DNA from 4 places in the Mesorhizobium sp. BAC0120 genome. Region 3 is predicted to be linked to each of the others. Evidence: predicted binding sites of a transcription regulator. Region 3 holds the regulator's gene; each other region holds the start of a gene.

Region 1 (3,125 bases), on a different contig from region 3:
GAGATCCGCCGGCCATGCGGCCGATCTCTCCCTCACGTCCTTGAAGAGGGCCACGAAGCGAGGCCAATCGGCTTCGGCCCGCTGCGGCACGCGCACGGCAGCCAGACCCATCGTCGGGTCGAGCGAAGTCTCCATCGCGTCGATCACTTGTCCGGCCGTCGACGGGCCGACGCCCGGCATGAGCTGCAGGACTCGAAAACCCGAGACGCGGTCGCGCGGGTTTTCGGCAAAGCGGAGCATGGCCAGCATGTCTTTCACATGCGCAGAATCGAGGAATTTCAGCCCACCGAACTTCACGAAGGGAATGTTGCGACGCGTCAGTTCGACTTCGAGCGGACCGCTGTGGTGCGACGTACGGAACAGCACCGCCTGCTCCTTGAGCCGCGTACCGGCCTCGCGTTCGGCAAGCACCGCCTCGCAGACATAGTTCGCCTGACCTGCATCGTCGCGTACGGTGACGAGGCGCGGCTTCTCCGAAGATTTCCGTTCGGTCCAGAGGTCCTTGGTGAAGCGCTCTTCGGCTTCCGCGATGACGGCATTGGCCGCAGCCAGGATCGTGTCGGTCGAGCGATAGTTGCGGTCGAGTGTGACGATATCCGCTGCAACGGGGAACAGCTTCGGGAAATCGAGGATGTTGCGCACCTCGGCGGACCGGAACGAATAGATCGACTGCGCATCGTCACCGACGACCGTGATACCCGCGCCGTCCGGCTTGAGTGCCATCAGAATCGAGGCCTGCAGGCGATTGGTATCCTGGTATTCGTCGACCAGGATGTGATCGAACCGCGCGCCGAGATGTTCGACGAGCGCCGGCTCCGCGGCCATCTGCGCCCAATAGAGCAAGAGGTCGTCGTAATCGAGGACGTTCTGCGCCTGCTTAGCTTCAACGTAGGCTGCGAACAATCCCTTCAATTCCGCCGCCCATTCGAAGCACCACGGAAAAGCCTTACGCAGCACATCCTCGATCGGCATTTCGGCATTCACCACGCGCGAATAGATGGCGAGGCAAGTGTTCTTGGCCGGGAACCGGCTTTCGGTCTTCGACAGGCCGAGCTCATGCCGGCAAAGGTTCATCAGGTCGGCCGAGTCCTCACGGTCGTGGATGGTGAAGGCCGGGTCCAGCCCGATCTCCAGCGCATAATCGCGCAGGAGCCGCGCGCCGACGGAGTGGAACGTGCCGGCCCATGTGAGGCCTTCCGTCAATGCCGTCGCCTTGTCGCCAAGGACGTCGGCGGCGATACGCCCGACGCGCCGCGTCATTTCCGCGGCGGCACGGCGCGTGAAGGTCATCAGCAGGATGCGGCGCGGGTCGGCGCCGTTCACGATGAGATGCGCGACGCGGTGCGCCAGCGTATTGGTCTTACCGGACCCGGCGCCGGCGATGATGAGCAGCGGGCCGGCAACCCGCCCTCCCCCATGCTCAACCGCCATGCGCTGGCCGGCATTGAGCCGGTCGAGATAGGTGGCTTGAGTTCCCGAATCACGAAACGCAACGTTCATGTCGGCATGAAGCCTTGTTTCCTTTTCGTTCGCAAGCAAAGGGTCCCACGACGAGTGACCTGTTACCGACGGCCCGGAAAGGTGCGTTGAATTAATTGAACGTTTGTTTTATTACTGTTCGAGGGAGGCAGGCGTGGCAAGAACGACAGGCTCCGACGGCGAGAAGACCCAAGCTGCGATACGCTCGGCGGCGCTCGTTCTGATGGCGCGGCACGGCTATGAGGCTGTGTCGATGCGCGCGTTGGCCAATGAGGTTGGGGTCCAGGCCGCCGCGCTTTACCGCTACTTCCCGACCAAGGAGGACCTCCTCTTCGCGCTGATGCGCGAACACATGGAGGGGCTGATCTCGGCCTGGGAGGCTGCACGCCCGGTCTCGACCGATCCCGTAGCGCGGCTCGCCGCCTATGTCGCCAACCACATCCGCTTCCATATCGATCGCCGTCACTCGACGCATGTCTCCAACATGGAGCTGCGCAGCCTTTCTCGCGACCGGCTGTCGGCGATCCTGAAGCTCAGAACGGCCTATGAGAAGGCTTTGCGGACGATCTTGCGCGACGGTACCGAACAAGGTGTCCTCGCGGTGGATGACATTGGCCTGACCGCCATGGCGATCATTCAGATGATCACCGGCGTCATCGTCTGGTTCCGCCCCGACGAAAGGCTCTCTGTCGAGCAGGTGACCGAGACCTATCTCACCATGACGATGCGGCTGGTGGGTGCAGGCCATGACGGCAACAGGGCCGAGGACGACAAAAGGCAAGGCAATGTACACGAACACGCTGAACTTCGCGCTCGGTGAGGATATCGACGCGCTGCGCGACATGGTGCGCCGCTTCGCGAGCGAGAGGATCGCTCCGCTCGCCGGCGAAATCGACCGTTCGAACGACTTCCCGATGCCGCTCTGGCAAGAGCTCGGCAGCCTCGGCCTGCTTGGCATCACCGCCAATCCCGACTTTGGCGGTTCGGGCATGGGGTATCTCGCCCATGTGATCGCGATGGAGGAGATCAGCCGAGCCTCGGCAGCCGTCGGCCTCTCCTATGGCGCGCACTCGAATTTGTGCATCAACCAGATCAATCGCTGGGGCACGCCCGAGCAGAAGGCCAAATATCTGCCGGACCTCTGCTCCGGGGCGAAGATTGGCGCGCTCGCAATGTCCGAAACAGGCGCCGGCTCCGACGTCGTGTCGATGAAACTGCGCGCCGAAATGCGCAACGACCGCTATGTCCTGAACGGCTCCAAGATGTGGATCACCAACGGTCCGGACGCCGGCACGCTGCTGGTCTACGCCAAGACCGAGCCGACCATGGGCTCGCGCGGCATCACCGCCTTCATCATCGAGCGCGGCATGAAGGGGTTTTCGGTCGCGCAGAAGCTCGACAAGCTCGGCATGCGCGGCTCCAACACAGGCGAGCTGGTGTTCGAGGACGTCGACGTGCCGTTCGAAAACGTCGTGCACCAGCACGGCCGCGGCGTCGAGGTGCTGATGTCGGGCCTCGACTATGAGCGCGTGGTGCTGGCCGGCGGGCCGCTCGGCATCATGGCTGCCTGCCTCGACGTGGTCGCGCCCTATGTGCGCGACAGACGCCAGTTCGGCCAGGCGATCGGCGATTTCCAGCTCGTGCAG
Region 2 (3,125 bases), on a different contig from region 3:
CGGATCAGCTCCTTGAGGTTCTCGAGCCGGCCCGGCGCCTCGGCGGAGCGGTCGTTCTTCCACATCTCGGTGTAGCCACTCTCCTCGAGGATGATCTCGGCGAGCTCGGTGTGTGGCTTCGATTCGAGCAGGCCCTGCCAGCGGGCGAAGTTGGCGGCGACCTCGCGGAGCGCGGCGCGTGGTTTCGGCTTCAGCTCGTCGCTCTCGGCGAGGTTTCCCGCAGCTTCCAGCATCGGGACGCCCAGCGCGCGAGCGGTGGCGTGGACCTGGGCAACGGTGGATTCGCCCAAGCCGCGCTTCGGCACGTTGATGATGCGCTCGAAGGCGAGGTCGTCGGCGCCCTGCGCGACAACGCGCAGATAGGCGAGCGCGTCGCGTATCTCCATTCGCTCGTAGAAACGCGGGCCGCCGATGACGCGGTAATTGAGGCCCAGCGTGACGAAGCGATCTTCGAACTCGCGCATCTGGAAGGAGGCGCGCACCAGGATCGCCATGTCGTTGAGATTGTGGCCCTGGCGCTGCAGCCGCTCTATCTCGTCGCCGACGGCGCGCGCTTCTTCCTCCGAATCCCATGCGGCATGGACGAAGACCTTCGGGTCCTCGGGGTCGACGCGGTCTGTGAAGAGGGTCTTGCCGAGCCGGCCCTCATTGTGGGCGATCAGATGGGAGGCGGTGCCGAGAATGTGTTTGGTGGAGCGATAATTGCGCTCCAGGCGGATCACCGTGGCGCCGGGGAAATCCTTCTCGAAGCGCAGGATGTTGTCCACTTCGGCGCCGCGCCAGCCGTAGATGGACTGGTCGTCGTCGCCGACACAACAAATATTAATCTGTTGTGTGGGTTTTTTCTCGCTCACGCGCTGTTCCGCGCGGGCCGGCGCGGGCGCTCCGCGGGGGCCTCGCAACGGCTCGGGCGCCCGGTCGGGCTTGCGGCCTTCGGCCGATTGCCCCTCACCTTCTTCCCTTGGACGGGGAGAAGATGACTGTCCCTGCGGCCGCTGCGCAATCAGCCTCAGCCACATGTACTGCGCGGTGTTGGTATCCTGGTACTCGTCGACCAGGATGTATTTGAACTTGCGGTGGTATTCGGCGAGCACGTCGTGGTGCTCGCGGAAGATGCGAATAGGGTGGAGCAGGAGGTCGCCGAAATCGCAGGCGTTCAGGGTCGAGAGCCGGTCCTGGTAGGCGCGGTAGAGCTCGCGGCCCTTGCCATTGCCGAATGAACGGGCGTCTCCCTCGGGAATGTCCTTCGGCCCGAGCCCCTTGTTTTTCCAATTGTCGATCATCATCGCCAGGGTGCGCGGCGGCCAGCGCTTGTCGTCGAGACCCTCGGCCTGGATCAGCTGGCGCAGGAGCCGCACCTGATCGTCGGTGTCGAGGATCGTGAAATCGCGCTTGAGATTGGCGAGCTCAGCGTGGCGGCGAAGCAGCTTGACGCCGATCGAGTGGAAGGTGCCGAGCCAGGGCATGCCCTCGACATTGTTCTCGCCTATCAACAGGCCGATGCGCTGCTTCATCTCGCGCGCGGCTTTGTTGGTGAAGGTCACCGCAAGGATCTGGGATGGGAAGGCCCGGCCGGTCGCCAGGATATGGGCGATGCGGGTGGTGAGCACACGCGTCTTGCCCGTGCCCGCGCCGGCAAGCACCAGAACCGGCCCCTCGGTCGTCTCGACGGCTAGCCGCTGCTCCGGGTTCAGCCCTTCGAGATAGCTCGGCGCGGCAGCGGCGCGGGCGGCCATGGCGCGCGCGGCAATGCCTCCCGAGCGGGCAGGGGCAGGCTCGGGCGGTTCATCAAAGAAAGGTATGTCGTCGGGATTGCCGGACATCGCCCCGAATGTAGTGATTCGGGCAGGAAAGGCCAGCCGCGTGTCCGATTTGTTCCGGATTTAGACATCGCGCAGGTGACACTCGCCCGGCCATGTCCCTTCGTTGACAGCGCGACAAAGTGAACTGGAGAGCGCGCCGGCCGCAGGAACAGCTTTCCGTGCTCGCGGGTTAGGCAACGCCACCGCACCAAGGAGCACGGCCATGGCGATCGCTGTCACCTGCCTCATCTTCCTGATTGTCGGTCTTGCGATCGGCGCCGGCGGCATCTGGCTCGTCGCGCTCGGCGGGAACTGGTATTACGCGATCGCCGGGCTGGCTTTCATCATCACCGCTGTCTTGCTGTGGCGCCGCAATCACGCAGCGCTCTGGCTCTACGCAGCGCTGATGCTCGGCACGCTGATCTGGGCTGTTTCGGAAATCGGCTTCGACTGGTGGCAGCTCGGCGCGCGAGGCGGCGTGATCGTGCTTCTGGGGCTCTGGCTGCTGACGCCATGGGTGCGCAGGACGCTGAAGGGGGCGTCCGGGACCCCAGCGCTCCTCGTAGCGACGCTCGCCTCGCTGGGCGTGGCCGCCTATTCGCTGACGATCGACCCCTACAACATGGCCGGCGAGCTCAGCACGGAAAAGGTCACGGCGACACCAAATCTCGGCGGCCAGATGCCAGCCGGCGAATGGCAATTCTACGGGCGCACTCAGTTCGGCCAGCGCTATTCGCCGCTCACAAAGATCACGACCGACAATGTCGGCAACCTTACGCTGGCCTGGACCTATCGCACCGGTGACATTCGCGGGCCCGCCGACGTCCCAGAGACAACCTATCAAGTAACGCCGCTCAAGATCGGCGACACGCTCTACATCTGCACACCGCACGATCTGGCGATCGCCCTCGACGCCGCGACAGGAAAGGAGAAATGGCGATTCGACGCAAAGATCAGACCGGAAAGCCAGCGCCAACACCAGACCTGCCGCGGGGTAGCCTATTTTCACGATACCAAGGTGGCGGCCGGACAGCCGTGTGCTGAGCGCATCTACCTGCCGACTTCGGATGCGCGCCTGATCGCGCTCGACGCCGCCAATGGCCAGGTGTGCCCGGGCTTTGCCGAGGGCGGGACCCTGAACTTGCTCGCGAATATGCCTTATGCGAACAAATCCGGTTACTACTACTCCACTTCGGCGCCCCTGATCGCCGGCGGCAAGATCATCGTCGGCGGCGCGGTGAACGATGATTATTCGACGCAGGAGCCTTCCGGCGTCATCCGTGCCTATGATGCCGACACCGGCCGGCTGATCTGGAACTGGGA
Region 3 (3,125 bases):
GAGGGTGAGATTGCGGCCGCTCTGATCGCTGGCGTGCGTGCGGGGATTCCCGACGATGTGAACGAGGCACTGCGGCGAACGGGTCTCGCGCACGTGCTGTCAATATCCGGCCTGCATATGGCGATCGTGGCTGGAACGATCATGACAGCGCTTCGTGCCGGCTTCGCGCTGTTTCCGTCCTTTGCATCGCGGCGGCCCGTGAAGAAATACGCTGCCGGCGCAGCCATTCTAGCGCTCGGCATCTATCTCTTCATTTCAGGCTTCTCCGTTGCGGCGGAACGCAGCTTCCTGATGATCGGCATCATGCTTGTCGCGGTGATCTTCGATCGTGCGGCGCTCAGCATGCGCAATCTCGCCATCTCTGCGATCGTCATCATCGCTGTCTCGCCGCACGAAGTCGCCGGGCCCAGTTTCCAAATGTCCTTCGCTGCAACCGCCGCGCTGATCGGTGCCTATACTTCCTGGTCTGAAAGACGACGCGGTCCGCCAGCAATTCGTTCGGACCAAGGCCTGCTCCGGAGTGGCCTGACAAAGATCATCGGTCATGCCGTAGGACTGGCCGCCACATCGCTGGTCGCAGGGACGGCGACGGCAGTATACGGTGCTTACCACTTCCAACGCGTTTCGCCGCTCAGCGTGGTGGCCAATCTTGCGGCCATGCCGATCGTGTCCGCGATCGTCATGCCCTTCGCCGTGTTCGGCATGATTTTGATGCCGTTCGGTCTCGACAAGTGGGCCTTTCTAGTGATGGGCAAGGGACTGACCGCCATGATCGTGATTGCCGAATGGATCTCCGACGTGTCGCCCATCGACGGGGTAGGGCTTGTTCCGGCAAGCGCAGTCGCCGTGCTCACTGCGGCGCTGATCGCCGCGACGGTGTCGACAACTTGGCTCAGGCTCGTTGCCGTGCCCCTGACATTCGCCGGCCTGGCGATCATCATGGAACGCAGTTTGCCCGAAGCTTTGATCTCGGAAGATGCGCGGCTGCTGACAATCCGTACCGACGATGGCGCGCTGGCTGTCAACCGAATGCGCCCGAACGGCTTCACGATCGAGGACTGGCAGCGTGCCCTTGGGAGCGAGGTTCTCACCAAGCCGAAGAACGTGGCGATCGAGGATCCTCGCCAGCTCGCCGAAACCGGCGAGGAAGCTTTCAATTGCGCAGGAAATGTCTGCGTCGCCTATTCGGTCAGTGCGGCGCAGATCGTCCATGTTTCAACCGCTGCCGAGGCACTGCCGTTTTGCGCGATCGCTCAGCTGATCGTCATCGACGACGCTACAGCAGAAAACCCGTGCCTAGAAGCCGGCCCAACCGTGCTCACCAAGCGCGATCTCGCCCGGCGAGGCAGCGCGTCAGTAAGTTTTCAGAGGCGCGCCGGTCAAATGTCCGCGGAAATCGATTTTGCGATCAGCAAGCCGTACCGGCCCTGGCATACCCATCGGGCCTTCGCGCGCGAGGCGCGGGGGCTGGCGCCATATGAGCGGCAGAAGCCGACCGAGGCCGCTGCGCAACCGAAAGCGACGACAGCCAATACGGTCCCAGCCTCTCTTAGAATCGACAATGAAGCAGCCGATGATCCGGCCGCATCGCTCAGTAGCGGCGGATCAGCCCGACCAGCCGGCCCTGCACCTTGACCCGGTCAGGCCCGAAGATCCGCGTCTCGTAGGCTGGGTTGGCGGCTTCGAGCGCGATCGAGGCACCTTTGCGGCGGAAGCGCTTGAGAGTCGCTTCCTCGTCGTCGACCAGCGCAACTACGATATCACCTGGATTGGCCGTGCTGGTGTTGCGGATGATGACGGTATCGCCGTCGAAAATCCCGGCCTCGATCATCGAATCGCCCTTGATCTCCAGCGCGTAGTGCTCGCCGCCGGAGATCATCTCCGGTGGAACCGAGATCGAGTGGGTCTTGTGCTGAATGGCTTCGATCGGCACGCCCGCCGCAATGCGGCCCATCACCGGAATGGAAACGCCGCCCCCTTCGTCGTCATTGCTGGCGATGCGCTGGCGCACCGGCTCAGGCTTGCGGCCGAGACTGCCTTCGATGACACTCGGCGAGAACTTGTTGCGCGCCGGCGCGAGGCCGGGTGCGATCGAGTCCGGGAGCCTCAATACCTCCAGCGCCCTGGCCCGATTGGGAAGCCGGCGAATGAACCCGCGCTCCTCGAGTGCAGTGATCAACCGGTGAATGCCGGATTTCGAGGCAAGGTCGAGAGCCTCTTTCATCTCGTCGAAGGACGGAGGGATGCCGGCCTCCTTGAGCCGCTCGTGAATGAACAGAAGCAGTTCGTGTTGCTTGCGCGTCAGCATTGGCGGCCCCGAGAATCAGAAGCGAAAACAAAACCAGAACAATCACTATATGTTCCAGTTGTGTTCCGCAACCGTTTAAATTTTAATGAATCCGTAAAGGGGACGTTTGCTGTATCCGGTCAACGAAGCTCTATTGCAAGGCTGGTGTCTGCAACCTTCCAGAGCGTCAGACCATCCATCCTTGCAAGTGCTGCTCTCGAACTGCCAGCGCAATCCCGGTCTTCGGGGGGCGGGCGCAGCGGATGGACAGCATACTCAAAGCTGATACAGTGAGCATTCCCGTTGCAGGAGGGGGGCATGCCTGTCACGCTGGATGGGCCGGTCGGCCTGAGGTGGCGCAAGCAGAATGTGACGAACAATCAGCGGGATCAGCAGAAGATCATTGATCTCCTCTGGTCGATCCCGACTGACAAGGGCGGAAAAAAGGGGCTGATCCTCAGCGGAATTACCGTTGCTCCGCCGCTTGCGGGGCCGAATAAATTCTGCCCACAAGTTCTTGCAGATGCGATCTGGGACTTTCAGGTCTTCTGGAAGAGCAGTGGCATCTTTCAGAACATCGACGGCGTTGTCGATCCGAACATGAACACGCTCAAGCAGTTGAACCTGCTGGCGTCCGGCGGCAGTCCGGCCCCTATCCCGCCGAATCCTGCGCCAAAACCAGTCCCGATCGAGGAGTTCGATGATTGGTATGTAACCAATCTTAGCCTAACCGGAGTCAGTGTAGCTGCCCCGATTGGAGGGGGCGCATTTACTGGCCCCATCGTGTTCGAACACCTCGGAACACCACTTGGTCGAGAGAGAGTTCAGGGCAACATGT
Region 4 (3,125 bases), on a different contig from region 3:
CATTGTCGCGCTGGTGGAGGCCGATCGAAGGCTCATCGAGCACATAGAGCACGCCGGTCAGCCCCGAGCCGATCTGTGAGGCGAGCCGGATACGCTGGCTCTCGCCGCCCGAGAGCGTGCCGGAATTGCGCGACAGGGTCAGGTAGTCGAGGCCGACATCGTTGAGGAAGCGCAGCCGCTCACGGATCTCCTTGAGGATACGGCTGGCGATCTCGTTCTGCTTGGCGTTCAGCGCCTGCGGCAGTTCGGTGAACCACTGGTCGGCTTTGCGGATCGACAACCCCGTCGCCTCGCCGATGTGCTTGCCGGCAATCTTGACCGCGAGCGCTTCCGGCTTCAGGCGGTAGCCGTTGCAAGCCGGGCAGGGGGTCGAGGACATGAAGCGCTCGATCTCCTCGCGCATCCAGGCCGACTCCGTCTCCTTCCAGCGGCGCTCCAGGTTCGGGACCACACCCTCGAAGGTCTTGGTGGTCTTGTAGGAGCGCAGCCCGTCGTCATAGTGGAAGGTGACCTCGCGCTCGCCCGTGCCGCGCAAGATCGCTTGCTGGGCCGCCTCCGACAGGCTGGAGAACTTGTCGCCGAGCTTGAAGCCGTATTCCTTGCCCAGCGCATCGAGCGTCTGGTTGTAATAGGGAGAGGTCGATTTTGCCCAGGGCGCGATGGCGCCGTCGCGCAGCGTGACGTTCTCGTCGGGCACGACGAGGTCCGGGTCGATGGCGCGCTGGCTGCCGAGCCCGTCGCAGGTCGGGCAGGCGCCGAACGGATTGTTGAAGGAGAAGAGCCGTGGCTCGATCTCCGGAATGGTGAAGCCGGAGACCGGGCAGGCGAATTTTTCGGAGAAGACGATACGCTCGTGCGTGTCGTTCTTCGACTTATAGGCGGATTCCTCCGCCGTAGCTTCCGGTGGCAGCGGGCGGTCGGCGAATTCGGCCACGGCAAGCCCGTCGGCGAGCTTAAGCGAGGTTTCCAGGGAGTCGGCGAGGCGGGCAGCAAGATCCGGCCGCACCACAATGCGGTCCACGACGACGTCGATGTCGTGCTTGTACTTCTTGTCCAGCGCCGGCACGTCGGCGATTTCGTGGAAGACGCCGTCGATCTTGACGCGTTGGAAGCCCTTCTTCTGCAGCTCGGCAAGCTCCTTGCGGTATTCGCCTTTCCGGCCGCGCACGATGGGCGCCATGATATAGAGTCGAGTGCCCTCTTCCAGCGCCAGCACGCGGTCGACCATCTGGGACACCGTCTGGCTCTCGATCGGCAGGCCGGTCGCAGGCGAATAGGGAATGCCGACTCGCGCCCAGAGCAGGCGCATATAATCGTATATCTCGGTGACCGTGCCTACCGTCGAGCGCGGGTTGCGCGAAGTCGTCTTCTGCTCAATAGAGATCGCAGGCGAGAGGCCGTCGATCTGGTCGACATCCGGCTTCTGCATCATTTCGAGGAACTGCCGCGCATAAGCCGACAGGCTCTCGACATAGCGCCGCTGGCCCTCCGCATAGATGGTGTCGAAAGCGAGCGACGACTTGCCGGACCCCGACAGGCCCGTCATGACGATCAGCGAGTCACGCGGCAGGTCGAGATCGACATTCTTCAGATTGTGTTCGCGGGCGCCGCGAATGGAGATGAACTTGTGGTCGGCCATGACCATCCATAATGCGAAAATAGGAGCTAAGCGAATCGGCGCGTGGCGGGGCCAGGGCCTGTCGGTCGCCCAAATGTAGTGGGTCGCCGCAATATGTCGAGAGAAGAACGCAACGGAAACACTCTCCCCTGACAACGTCGTGTCAGCAGGAGCGTCAGGCGGAGAACGCGTCGACACAGAGCTCCAGCTGATCCTCAGCGGGCGCGAAGCTTCGCCTGCTGCAGGTAAATCGCCTGCGGCGATCACATTTCACATTCGTGAACCGGTTATGGGTTGACGGCTATTGCCAGAGTGCCAAAATTATAACTGTCTTTTCGATCGCCCGCGAGGCGTAATGCCGCTCACGAGATGTCGTGGGCATCGCGGTGGTCGAAACAGGCATTGGAGCAACCAGACAAGGAGTGGAGCATGAATCCACCGGACCAGTCTGCATCGGCTCTGCATAAAGGCGGGGCCGCGGCCGGTTTTAGTGCCTGAGCGCTCGGCAGACTAGCCAGTCGTTATCATCCACATCGAAGAGACTAAGAGTCGGATCGCGGCGTAAGCCGGTAGGTATCCGAAGAAAACCGGTCGGATACGACCGGAACATTAAGGATCAAAATCCCGAAAGGCCCTGCGCGCTAGACAAAGCGGCAGGGCCATTCTTTTGCCAGACATTCTTTTGCCTACAGCGGAAGCGACTTGGATCAATGCCGCGGGACGGGCAGGCCGCCGGTAGTAATGTCTGTCGTGACGGTCCCGGACACTGTGACGTCCCATTGGCCGGGGGCTGACGGCGGGCGTGACTGGACCGTCTCCGGCTCCGGCTCGGCTAGGGGTTGCGCGGAGCGGACGATACGGGATTTGGCGTCGACGCCCGGCAGCTTTGAGGATGCAGCTGGCTTCTGATCGGCAGATGCTGTTCCACTCGCCACTCCGACGAGGCAGGCCAGCAGTACGGATCGGGGTAGCGTCGGCCAGCTGCGTTTCATCACTGCAGCATAGCCGGAAATGACCCCGTAGCCATGCGCGAAGTTCGATGTCGTCCGGCATCTTCATTGCGTTGAGAGCGCGGGAGCGAGGCCGCCCACCAACATGAGCCATCGAGCGAGCGCGGCGTCATGCACTGCCTGCGGCGAGCGTAGATGAGCAGAAGGCGTGAAATTCAGCCGCAAATGCCTAAATGACGCTTGCATGTCACCAAGCGATGGCTTAGAACAAAATAAGAACAAACTAACTGTGGACAGGGCAGAGAAAATCCACGAGGGCGCGGCAAGGAGTGTGCCGATCGGCTACAGTTCGCCCTTCGACTTGACGACGGTTTCGGACGAGCGCGGAGAAGTATCATGGCGGGTAGCGTGAACAAGGTCATTCTGATCGGTAATCTCGGGGCGGATCCCGAGATCAGGCGGCTGAACTCGGGCGATCCGGTCGTCAATCTCAGGGTCGCCACCACGGAGACCTGGCGCGACAAGAACTCCGGCGAGCGCAAGGACAGGACCGAGTG

What was found. The regulator LexA, encoded in region 3, represses DNA repair genes until DNA is damaged. The targets are predictions, from matches to a motif close to TGTTCNNNNTGTGTTCNG.
Region 1: the regulator LexA is predicted to act here: its motif matches at 1,516-1,533, upstream of SAZ10_RS05285 (ATP-dependent helicase).
Region 2: the regulator LexA is predicted to act here: its motif matches at 1,863-1,880, upstream of SAZ10_RS03080 (ATP-dependent helicase).
Region 4: the regulator LexA is predicted to act here: its motif matches at 1,743-1,760, upstream of uvrA (excinuclease ABC subunit UvrA).

What each region holds. Positions count from the first base shown of each region.
Region 1 is NZ_JAWRCU010000002.1:382,351-385,475, reverse strand. It holds gene SAZ10_RS05285 (ATP-dependent helicase) at 1-1,500, opposite strand, end outside; gene SAZ10_RS05280 (TetR/AcrR family transcriptional regulator) at 1,634-2,299, shown strand; gene SAZ10_RS05275 (isovaleryl-CoA dehydrogenase) at 2,265-3,125, shown strand, end outside.
Region 2 is NZ_JAWRCU010000001.1:650,731-653,855, reverse strand. It holds gene SAZ10_RS03080 (ATP-dependent helicase) at 1-1,823, opposite strand, end outside; gene SAZ10_RS03075 (glucose/quinate/shikimate family membrane-bound PQQ-dependent dehydrogenase) at 2,026-3,125, shown strand, end outside.
Region 3 is NZ_JAWRCU010000005.1:160,456-163,580, forward strand. It holds gene SAZ10_RS13780 (ComEC/Rec2 family competence protein) at 1-1,635, shown strand, start outside; gene lexA (transcriptional repressor LexA) at 1,592-2,308, opposite strand; gene SAZ10_RS13790 (hypothetical protein) at 2,606-3,125, shown strand, end outside.
Region 4 is NZ_JAWRCU010000002.1:568,387-571,511, forward strand. It holds gene uvrA (excinuclease ABC subunit UvrA) at 1-1,639, opposite strand, end outside; gene SAZ10_RS06195 (single-stranded DNA-binding protein) at 2,965-3,125, shown strand, end outside.